Regions from separate parts of the Arthrobacter sp. TJ-170 genome, predicted to be linked through region 3. Evidence: riboswitches for the same ligand, from Rfam matches in the RefSeq annotation. Region 3 holds a riboswitch; each other region holds the start of a gene.
The links. Region 3 has a riboswitch for thiamine pyrophosphate ahead of AC4D1W_RS14305 (bifunctional hydroxymethylpyrimidine kinase/phosphomethylpyrimidine kinase). Riboswitches for the same ligand answer to the same signal wherever they lie in the genome.
Positions count from the first base shown of each region.

Region 1: another riboswitch for thiamine pyrophosphate. It lies ahead of thiC (phosphomethylpyrimidine synthase ThiC); the one in region 3 lies ahead of AC4D1W_RS14305 (bifunctional hydroxymethylpyrimidine kinase/phosphomethylpyrimidine kinase).
Region 2: another riboswitch for thiamine pyrophosphate. It lies ahead of AC4D1W_RS09785 (ECF transporter S component); the one in region 3 lies ahead of AC4D1W_RS14305 (bifunctional hydroxymethylpyrimidine kinase/phosphomethylpyrimidine kinase).

Region 1 covers NZ_JBZCNL010000006.1:205,116-208,382, reverse strand. The annotation lists gene atzF (allophanate hydrolase) at 1-21, shown strand, start outside; gene thiC (phosphomethylpyrimidine synthase ThiC) at 107-1,831, opposite strand; TPP riboswitch at 1,824-1,933, opposite strand; gene yicI (alpha-xylosidase) at 1,980-3,267, opposite strand, start outside.
Region 2 covers NZ_JBZCNL010000004.1:230,994-234,260, reverse strand. The annotation lists gene AC4D1W_RS09810 (Na+/H+ antiporter subunit D) at 1-95, shown strand, start outside; gene AC4D1W_RS09805 (Na+/H+ antiporter subunit E) at 92-661, shown strand; gene AC4D1W_RS09800 (MrpF/PhaF family protein) at 658-915, shown strand; gene mnhG (monovalent cation/H(+) antiporter subunit G) at 923-1,306, shown strand; gene AC4D1W_RS09790 (DUF4235 domain-containing protein) at 1,310-1,570, opposite strand; TPP riboswitch at 1,684-1,799, shown strand; gene AC4D1W_RS09785 (ECF transporter S component) at 1,854-2,465, shown strand; gene AC4D1W_RS09780 (ABC transporter ATP-binding protein) at 2,467-3,267, shown strand, end outside.
Region 3 covers NZ_JBZCNL010000008.1:32,858-36,124, reverse strand. The annotation lists gene AC4D1W_RS14310 (Rne/Rng family ribonuclease) at 1-1,186, shown strand, start outside; TPP riboswitch at 1,296-1,411, shown strand; gene AC4D1W_RS14305 (bifunctional hydroxymethylpyrimidine kinase/phosphomethylpyrimidine kinase) at 1,403-3,013, shown strand; gene rplU (50S ribosomal protein L21) at 3,165-3,267, shown strand, end outside.

The DNA.
Region 1 (3,267 bases), on a different contig from region 3:
GCAGTGCGGCAGGAAGCCTAGTACTTCCGCAGATCCCAGGCGCCGTATCATGGAGCGGCCGGTTCCCCGAAGGGAACCGGCCGCCGTCGTCCGTTGAATGATGCTCCTATGAGTGAGGCAGGGCCGGAGCCGGGAGGTAGACCTTGCTGCCGGCGGCACGGAATTCGGCTGATTTGCCCGCCATGCCCGCTATGGCTTCCTGCGCGGACACTCCACCGAACTGGTCACGGATGTCCTGGGAGATGCGCATGGAGCAGAACTTCGGACCGCACATCGAGCAGAAGTGGGCGGTCTTCGCCGGCTCGGCGGGGAGCGTTTCATCGTGGAATTCCTCGGCGGTGTCCGGGTCGAGGGAAAGCGCGAACTGGTCGCGCCAGCGGAACTCGAACCGGGCCTTCGACAGCGCGTCGTCCCGCTCCGATGCGCCGGGATGGCCCTTGGCCAGGTCAGCGGCGTGGGCGGCGATCTTGTAGGTGATCACGCCGGTCTTCACGTCGTCCCTGTTGGGCAGGCCGAGGTGTTCCTTCGGGGTGACATAGCAGAGCATCGCCGTGCCGTAGCGGGCGATCTCGGTGGCCCCGATGGCTGAAGTGATGTGGTCGTAGCCGGGTGCGACGTCGGTGACCAGCGGGCCCAGCGTGTAGAACGGGGCGCCGTGGCATAGTTCCTGCTGTCGTTCCACGTTCTCCCGTACCAGCTGGAAAGGGATGTGGCCCGGGCCTTCGACCATCACCTGGACGTCGTACTTCCAGGCCCGCTCCGTCAATTCCGCGAGCGTGTCCAGCTCGGCGAACTGGGCGGCGTCATTCGCGTCGGCGATGGAACCGGGGCGCAGCCCGTCCCCGAGCGAAAACGCGACGTCATAGCGGGCGAAGATCTCGCACAGCTCGTCGAAGTGGGTGTACAGGAAGTTCTCGCGGTGATGGGCAAGGCACCAGCCGGCCATGATGGAGCCGCCGCGGGACACAATGCCGGTGACCTGCTCCGCAGTAAGCGGGACGTAGCGCAGCAGGACGCCGGCGTGGATGGTCATGTAGTCCACACCCTGCTCGCACTGCTCGATGACGGTGTCGCGGAAGATTTCCCAGGTCAGCTCATTGGCCTCGCCGTTGACCTTCTCCAGCGCCTGGTAGATCGGAACAGTGCCGATCGGCACGGGCGAGTTGCGGATGATCCATTCCCGGGTGGTGTGGATGTCGTCGCCGGTGGACAGGTCCATGACGGTGTCCGCTCCCCACCGGGTGGCCCACTGCATCTTGCTGACCTCCTCGGCGATGGAGCTGGTCACCGCGGAGTTGCCGATGTTGGCGTTGATCTTCACGAGGAACGCCTTGCCGATGATCATGGGCTCGGACTCGGGATGGTTGATGTTGTTCGGGATGATCGCCCGTCCGGCGGCAAGCTCGCTACGGACCAGTTCGACGTCGCAGTTCTCCCGCAGCGCGACGAACCGCATCTCCTCCGTGATGACGCCGTTCCGTGCGTAGTGCATCTGGGTCACCGTTTGGCCTTCACGGGAGCGCAGCGGTACCGATTGCTCACCCTGCCACTCCTGGGAGGCGCGGCCGCGACGCACTGCGGACTTGCCGTCGTCGTGCAGGTTTCTCTCCCTGCCGCGGTAGGGCTGTGCGTCACCGCGGCCCTGGATCCAGTGCCGCCGCAGCGGAGGCAGGCCGCGGACCGGGTCGCTGCCCGGGCCTGCCGTGCGGTACACGCGCAGAGGCGGGTTCGCGGTCCCGTCGGGGGAGGGGGAGAGGCTTATCTCGGTGACTGGAACAGCGAGATCGTGTTCCAGATCGCGGACATAGGCGATCGAATGTGAATTACTCAAGGTTCCTACTTCCTTCGCCGGAATTACCCGGACAGGTTCGACGGTCGCAGGCTGCATCAGCCCGATCTCAGCCCCTGCAATGGGGCACCCGTGTGGATGCTGTAGACCCTAGCACCCGACCTGCGGAAAGAAAGGATTCTCCTTTCCCTTACGAACCCACGACGACGGCGCTCACCTCGCCCCGCGCAACTGCCACCTCGTAGGAGGTCAAGGAACCGTCGGGGGAAGGCACCTGAACAGTGCTCCGATGCCCCTCCCCAACTGCGAACGCCCTGAACTCGACGTTGCTTGCCCAGTTGTAGTCCGGCCGGGTTGAGACCGTGCCCATCGGCAGCACCGTTCCGGGCCGAACGAATACCGGAGCCTCCAGAACCGGAAAGAACCGGCTGTGCCACCGAGGACCCTCCAGGGTTTCGCCGGTTTCGAGGTGGGTCCACGTTCCCTCGGGGAGGTAGAAGGAGTGCTCGCCGTCGGCCTCCAGCACCGGCGCAACCAGGAGGCTGCTTCCGAGCATGTACTGCCGGTCCAGGTGGGCGCATCCCGGATCGTCAGGGAATTCAAGGAACATCGGGCGCATCAGCGGGGTGCCCGATGAGTACGCCTCTTCCGCGGCACCGGCCAGGTAGGGCATCAGGCGCATCTTCAGTTCCGTGAAATGGCGCAGCACGTCCACCGACTCTTCATCGACCAGCCAGGGCACCCGGTAGGAGTTGGATCCGTGCAGGCGCGAGTGCGAGGACAGCAGCCCGAACGCTATCCATCGCTTGAAGATCTCCGGCTGCGGGGTGCCCTCGAATCCGCCGATGTCATGGCTCCAGAACGCGAAGCCCGAGGACGCGAGGGACAACCCGCCGCGCAGGGATTCGGACATTGCGGCGAACGTGGATTCACAGTCCCCGCCCCAGTGCACGGGAAGTTTCTGTCCGCCCGTGGTCGCGGACCTGGCAAACAGGACCGCTTCGCCGACACCCAGCTCCTTCTCGAGGAGCTCGAACACCGCTTCGTTGTACAGCTGCGTGTAGTAGTTGTGCATCCGCTGCGGATCCGAGCCGTCATGCCAGACGACGTCGGTGGGGATGCGCTCGCCGAAGTCGGTCTTGAAGGAGTCAACTCCCTGCCCGAGCAGCACCCGCAGCTTGTCCTGGTACCAGAGGACTGCATCGGGATTGGTGAAGTCCACCAGGGCCATGCCGGCCTGCCAGAGATCCCACTGCCACACCGACCCGTCAGCCCTGCGCACCAGGTAGCCGAGCTCCTGCCCCTCCCGGAACAGGTGGGAACGCTGCGCAATGTACGGATTGATCCACACGCAGACTTTCAGGCCGCGTTCGTGCAGCCGCCGCAGCATGCCCTCCGGATCGGGGAAGGTGGCCGGGTCCCAGACGAAGTCGCTCCAGTGGAACGCCCGCATCCAGTGGCAGTCGAAATGGAAGACG
Region 2 (3,267 bases), on a different contig from region 3:
GCGAACAGGCCGCACAACAAATGCTTGAGCGAACCCCCTACATCGACGCTGTACTCGGCGACGGTGCTACCGAAGCGGCAGGTGCCACGCCATGACCAGACAACGAATCCCGTTCCGGGTCGAACTGCCGCTGCTGATCTGGCTCGTTCTTGTCTGGGGGGCGCTCTGGCAGGACTTCAGCCCGGGCAACCTGATCTTCGGTGCCATCATCGCGTTCGCCGTGGCAAACCTGCTCTACCTGCCGCCGGTCGAGCTCAGTGGACGCTTCAATGTGTTCTACGCTGCCGGTTTCGCCGTGCGCTTTGTGTACGAGCTGGTGCTGGCCAGCTTCCAGGTGTTCTGGCTGGCCCTCACCCATGGCCCGCGGCTGAAGAACGCTGTGGTTGCGGTACGCCTGCGCAGCCCATCCGACCTCCTGGTCACGGCCACCGGACACGCCATCTCATTGATTCCGGGGTCTCTCGTGATCGAAGTGGACCGCTCCACTTCCACCCTCTACCTGCACTGCCTGAATGTCGCCGGCCCCGATGACGCAGAAAAGGTGCGCCGGAATGTCCGGCGCACCGAGGAGTGGCTGATCCGTGTGATGGGAACCAGGGAGGACCTGGCACTGCTGCTCACCGCCGCCCCTCATCACCTCGAGGAAAGGGGACGCCCATGACCGTCATGCTCGGCGTCATCGCTGCGGTTCTCGGCGTCTCGGCCGTTTGCGCCATCTACCGGGCGGCTCGCGGACCGACGATTCTGGACCGTGTCATTGCCGTAGACGTACTGCTGGCCATCGTCGGCGGGGCGTTGGCCGCGGACATGGTGTTCAACGGCCACACCAACACTCTGGTAATCCTGGTGGCCACCTCCCTCATCGGGTTCATCGCCTCGGTGGCAGTTGCCCGATTCGTCATCGAAAGGAAGTGAGCCGCCGATGGATGCTGCCCTGGATATCCTTACCGCGGTCCTGCTCCTTGGCGGGGCGCTCATGTCGCTGGCGGCCGCCGTCGGGCTTATGCGGTTTCCGGACCTGCTGAGCCGCATGCATGCGGCAACAAAGCCGCAGGTTCTTGGGCTGCTGTTGTTTCTGCTGGCAATTGCAGTGGAGCAGCGCTCGTGGGCGGTTGTGCCCGTACTGATTGTCTGCTGGGTTTTCCAGCTGCTCACGGCGCCGGTCTCGGCGCACATGGTAGGGCGCGCCGGCTACCGCACCAGGCACCTGCGGAAGGACCTGCTCAGCATGGACGAGCTGGACGAGGTCGTGGAACACGCGGCCACCCGGCGCCGTGAGGCGGGCGACCGCGCGTCCGACGACTGACGCTTACGTGATGTGGCGTGTGTTCTCGTAGCGGCGGATGGCGCGCTGCGTGGTGCGGTTGGTGAGCACGCGGATGGTGGTGCTGACCGTACCGGATATCACGGCGAACACGAGCGCTGACCGCAGGCTGTTCTCCAGACCTTCAGTGTCTTTCGGCGGTTCGTTTCCGGTCACCCGCTTCCAGATGAAGTCCACCACCTGCGTGCCTACGAGGCCCGCCACAAGGCCCAGTCCAACACCCATCAGTTTGAAGATCGTATTCATGGTGCCTCCTTCAGTCGGCTTAGCTTTGGTCCCAGCCTAGCGTTATCGGGACCATCGATGGACGACCACGACGCCGGTACCACGGCCGGCGGGTGTACAGTTGGTATCGCTCAAAACAACGACAGGGGAGCGCAGCCACGCATGTGGTGGGCGCTGAGAGTGCGGACCACCGCAGACCCTCGAACCTGATCCGGTTAGTACCGGCGAAGGGAGTCGAGTTCTCAGGGCGACCGGCGCCCTGCCGGAAGGCCTTCCCCTCCTGTACCCAGGAGGATCAACAATCATGACTGCAACACAGAGTCCTACACCGTCCACATCCCGCCGCCGCTACGAATGGCGCGTCGTCGACATTGTGGTCGCCTCAGTCATCTCCGTGGCCGTAGGCGTCATCTTCTTTGCCTGGTCGGCCGGTTACAGCGGTATTGCCGCCGTGACCGCTGCGTACCCGCCGCTGGCCGGACTGTACTCCGGCGGCTGGCTCATCGCCGGTGTGCTCGGCGGGCTCATCATCCGCAAGCCCGGTGCCGCGATCTACTGCGAGGTACTGGCAGCGGCCGTGTCGGCGCTGATCGGCACGCAGTTCGGTATGGCCGTACTCCTCTCCGGTCTGGTGCAGGGCATCGGCGCTGAGCTGGTGTTCGCATTGTTCCTCTACCGGCGCTGGAACATCGGTGTGGCCATCCTCGCGGGCCTCAGCGCAGGTCTTGCCCTCGCGGTGAGCGAGAACATCATGTACAACGTCGAGTGGGCCATGGAATACAAGCTGATGTACGGAGTCTTCGCTGCCGTTTCGGGTGTGGTGCTCGCCGGTGTGCTGCCGTGGCTCGCCACCCGTGGGCTCGCGAAGACCGGTGCGCTGTCATCCTTCGCCGCGGGCCGCACGGCCGACGTTTAGCATGAGCACGACGGGGGTGTCCGCCCCGGCCTCGATCACGGCGCAGGGGTGGGGGTGGCGCCACCCCGGCCGGGTGCGCTGGGCGGTCCGGGATATCGACCTGACCATCGAGGCGGGCCAGCGCGTGCTGCTCCTCGGTGCGTCCGGCGCGGGGAAGTCCACGCTGCTGCATGGACTGGCAGGGGTGGTGGGTGACCAGGACGAGGGCGAGCAGGCCGGCGAACTCACGGTCGACGGCGTCAGCCCGGCTGCTGCACGCGGCCGTTCCGGCCTGGTCCTCCAGGATCCGGACACCCAGCTGGTGCTGGCCCGGGTGGGTGACGAGGTAGCGTTCGGTGCCGAGAACCTGGCCGTGCCCCGCGCCGAGATCTGGCCGCGCGTGCATCGGGCCCTCGACGACGTCGGCCTCGACGTTGCGTTGAATCATCCCACCACGGCGCTCTCCGGCGGCCAGAAGCAGCGGCTGGCCCTGGCGGCGGTCCTCGCGATGCAGCCGGGGCTGCTGCTCCTCGACGAGCCGACCGCCAACCTTGACCCCGCAGGGGTGATCGAGGTGAGGGACGCCGTCGTCCGCGTGCTCGACCGGACTTCAGCCACACTCGTGGTGGTGGAGCACCGGGTCGAGGTGTGGGCCGATGTGGTGGACCGCGTGGTGGTGCTCGACTCCGACGGCGGCATCCTCGCCGACGGTGAACCGGACGCAGTGCTCCGGCACGGGTCAACGCGTTCGCGGCTCATCGAAGCCGGCGTCTGGGTGCCGGGCTACCGGCCGGAAACGCCCGCCGTCGAAACCTCGGCCGGA
Region 3 (3,267 bases):
CCACAAGGCGTTGGACCGCAAGGTGTTCCTGCCTTCGGGCGGCTCACTGGTGATCGACCGGACCGAAGCCATGACCGTGGTAGACGTGAACACGGGCAAATTCACCGGCAGCGGCGGCAACCTTGAGGAAACCGTCACCAAGAACAACCTCGAAGCAGCCGAGGAAGTTGTCCGGCAGCTTCGGTTGCGGGACATCGGCGGCATCATTGTCATCGACTTCATCGACATGGTGCTCGAAGCGAACCGCGACCTCGTGTTGCGGCGGCTCGTGGAGTGCCTGGGACGTGACCGCACCAAGCACCAGGTCGCCGAGGTCACCTCGCTCGGCCTTGTCCAGATGACGCGTAAGCGCATGGGAACCGGCTTGCTTGAGGTGTTCGGCGAGAATTGCGAGCACTGTGGCGGTCGCGGCGTCGTCACCCACGAGGAGCCGGTGGAGCACCGCAGGCACGTCGTTTCGCCGGAGAACCACCAGCAGCACCTGCGGCAGGAGAAGATGTCCCGCAGCGAGCGCAAGCGGCGGGCGAAGAGCCAGCCGGTGGAGGAACACGTTCCCGCGCCGGAACAGAAGCCCGACGACGCTGAACGCCAGGCCCGCGCTGAAGCTGCCCGGGCAGCCCTCGCGAATATTGCCGCCGCTACCCACGCCGCGCATGAGCACGATCACGAGCTCGAGAACCACCCGATGGGTGAAGCGCTGGCGCCCGGCGCGGTGTTGACGATTAACGGCGAGCAGGTGGTCCTGCCGCGCGCGGAAAACGCACCCGTTTCGATTCGACCGGAGCCGCGGCTGACTCTGGAAAGCCTGACGGAGGCCTTCGACCGCTTCCCGGCCGGCGATGAGACTGAGCCCGCCGCTCCGGCCCCGGAGGAGCCTGTGAAGGTCGACGGCGTGCCCGTCGATCCCGTAAGGGAAGCTACCTCCGGTCCGGACGCGGCGAAGCAGAACGTCGCCGCAGCGGACGGTGCGGCGCCCTCGTCCGGGCGTCGTGCCCGGCGGCACCGTGCTGCCAGCAGCGCGCAGGGCTCGGCCGCGAACGCCACGATCGAAAGAGCCGCCGGTGAGGCCAGCGCGCCGTCAACCGGAACGCAGTACGTTGCGCGGGCCGGGAAGCCTGCACCGAAGACACAGCAGTCGGAAGAGCCGATGATCCTCGGAGTCGGAGTCCCCGCCTCAGAGCTCTAGGTCTTCCTCTAATGCGCAGAACACGCCGTTCCCCCCACCAGGGAGCGGCGTGTTTCGTTATGCCTGTGGTCTTCCATGACCCGCGCCCGCACCGCAGGGTAGGCTGGGACGTAGTGACACGCGGTGCCCGGTCCGGGCTGAGATGAAACGCGTTGAACCTGATCTAGAGATGGCCGCCGGACAGGCGGCCTTTGGCCTAGCGGAGGGATGTCGCGGATGAGTATTCGCACGCTCGTGGAACCTGTAGAACACAACGAACCATTGTCGGCGGTAGCTCGGGTGCGGATCATTCCGCGCGTGCTGAGCATAGCCGGTACTGACCCCACCGGAGGCGCCGGCATTCAGGCGGACCTGAAAAGCATTGGCGCGCAGGGCGGGTACGGCATGGCCGTTGTTACCTCACTCGTCGCCCAGAACACCCGGGGAGTGCGCAGCGTGCACACCCCGCCGCCGGCCTTCCTGGAAGAGCAGCTGACCGCTGTCAGCGACGATGTTGCCATCGACGCGGTGAAGATCGGCATGCTCGGTGACGTGGAGACCATCCGGACGGTTCGCCGGTGGCTGCCGCGGGCGTCCGGCGCCGTCGTCGTCCTCGACCCGGTCATGGTGGCAACGAGCGGGGACCGGCTTCTGGCTCCGGATGCCGAAGACGAGCTGCGCGCCCTGGTGCCGCTGGCGGACCTCGTGACTCCCAACCTGCCCGAGCTCGCAGTCCTGCTGAACGAGCCGGTTGCCGCGAGCTGGGAAGCTGCCCTGGAGCAGGGTAAACGCCTCGCAGCGTCCGCAGGCACCTCGGTGCTGGTCAAGGGAGGTCACCTCGAGAGCGGGGCGGGGGATGAGTCTGGCGACTCGGCGTGCCCCGATGCGCTCGTTGGCCCGTCCGCCGACGGCAGCACCGTCACTGTGGTGGGCGGCACCCGCATCAACACGCGGAACACGCACGGCACCGGCTGCTCGCTGTCCGCGGCACTGGCTACAGTCCAGGTGCAAACCCGGGACTGGCACCAGTCACTGCTCATCGTGAAGAGATGGCTTCGGGGCGCGCTCGAACGCGCGGATGAACTCAACGTAGGGGAGGGCAACGGGCCGATCCACCACTTCCACGAGTTCGTGCCGGCCCGGACTTCGAACACTCCGGGGACCGCGCAGGACACGCGCCCCTTCAGTGAGCAGGTGTGGGAGCTCACTTCCCGCCATCGTTCAGCAATCGACACGCTGGGCTTCGTGAGTGCTCTCGGGGACGGGACCCTGCCCGACGATCAATTCGCCTACTACCTGGCACAGGATGCTCTTTACCTGAGGGATTACTCCCGCGTGCTCTCCAGGGCCAGCTCCCTTGCACCCACCGAAGCTGAACAGCTCTTCTGGGCAGGCTCCGCGCTGAACTGCCTTGAGGTGGAGTCCGAACTCCATCGGACGTGGCTCTCCGGGCGGGAATTGCCGACGAAGCAGGGTCCGGTGACCAAAGCGTACGTGGACCACCTTTTGGCAGCCTCCGCCAACGCCGGCTACGCGGTCCTCGTGGCGGCGGTACTGCCGTGCTTCTGGCTCTACGCGCACGTCGGCACCGCCCTCCACGCACAGTGGAGCGACTCGGGAGCCAGTACGGAGCACCCCTACGCTGAATGGATTCGGACGTACGCCGATCCCGCGTTCGCTGAGGCCACTGCGCGTGCGATTGCCTTCGCAGACGCCGCTTTCGCCCGTGCATCGACCGCAGACAAAGCGGCGATGATCGACGCTTTCGAAGCCTCGGCCTGGTACGAGCATGAGTTCTTCGACGCGCCGACTCGCCTTGATTTGCGGGAATCCGCGAAATTGCCGTAATCTTGATCTTCGGTGCTGCGCCCTCGTATGACTATTTTGGGGCGTGACTGTGCCGTGAGTGCACAAGCACCCCTCCGGCTGCGCTATCAACAGCGTATGGTCCCGGAACAGTATGCAAACAGTTAGATCGTCGAGAGAAGTGAGTTCCCAAGTGGTGTACGCGATTGTCCGCGCAGGCGGCCGCCAAGAAAAGGTTTCCGTGGGAGACCTCGTTACCCTTGACCGCGTCCCCGGTGAGGCCGGCAGCAGCTTCC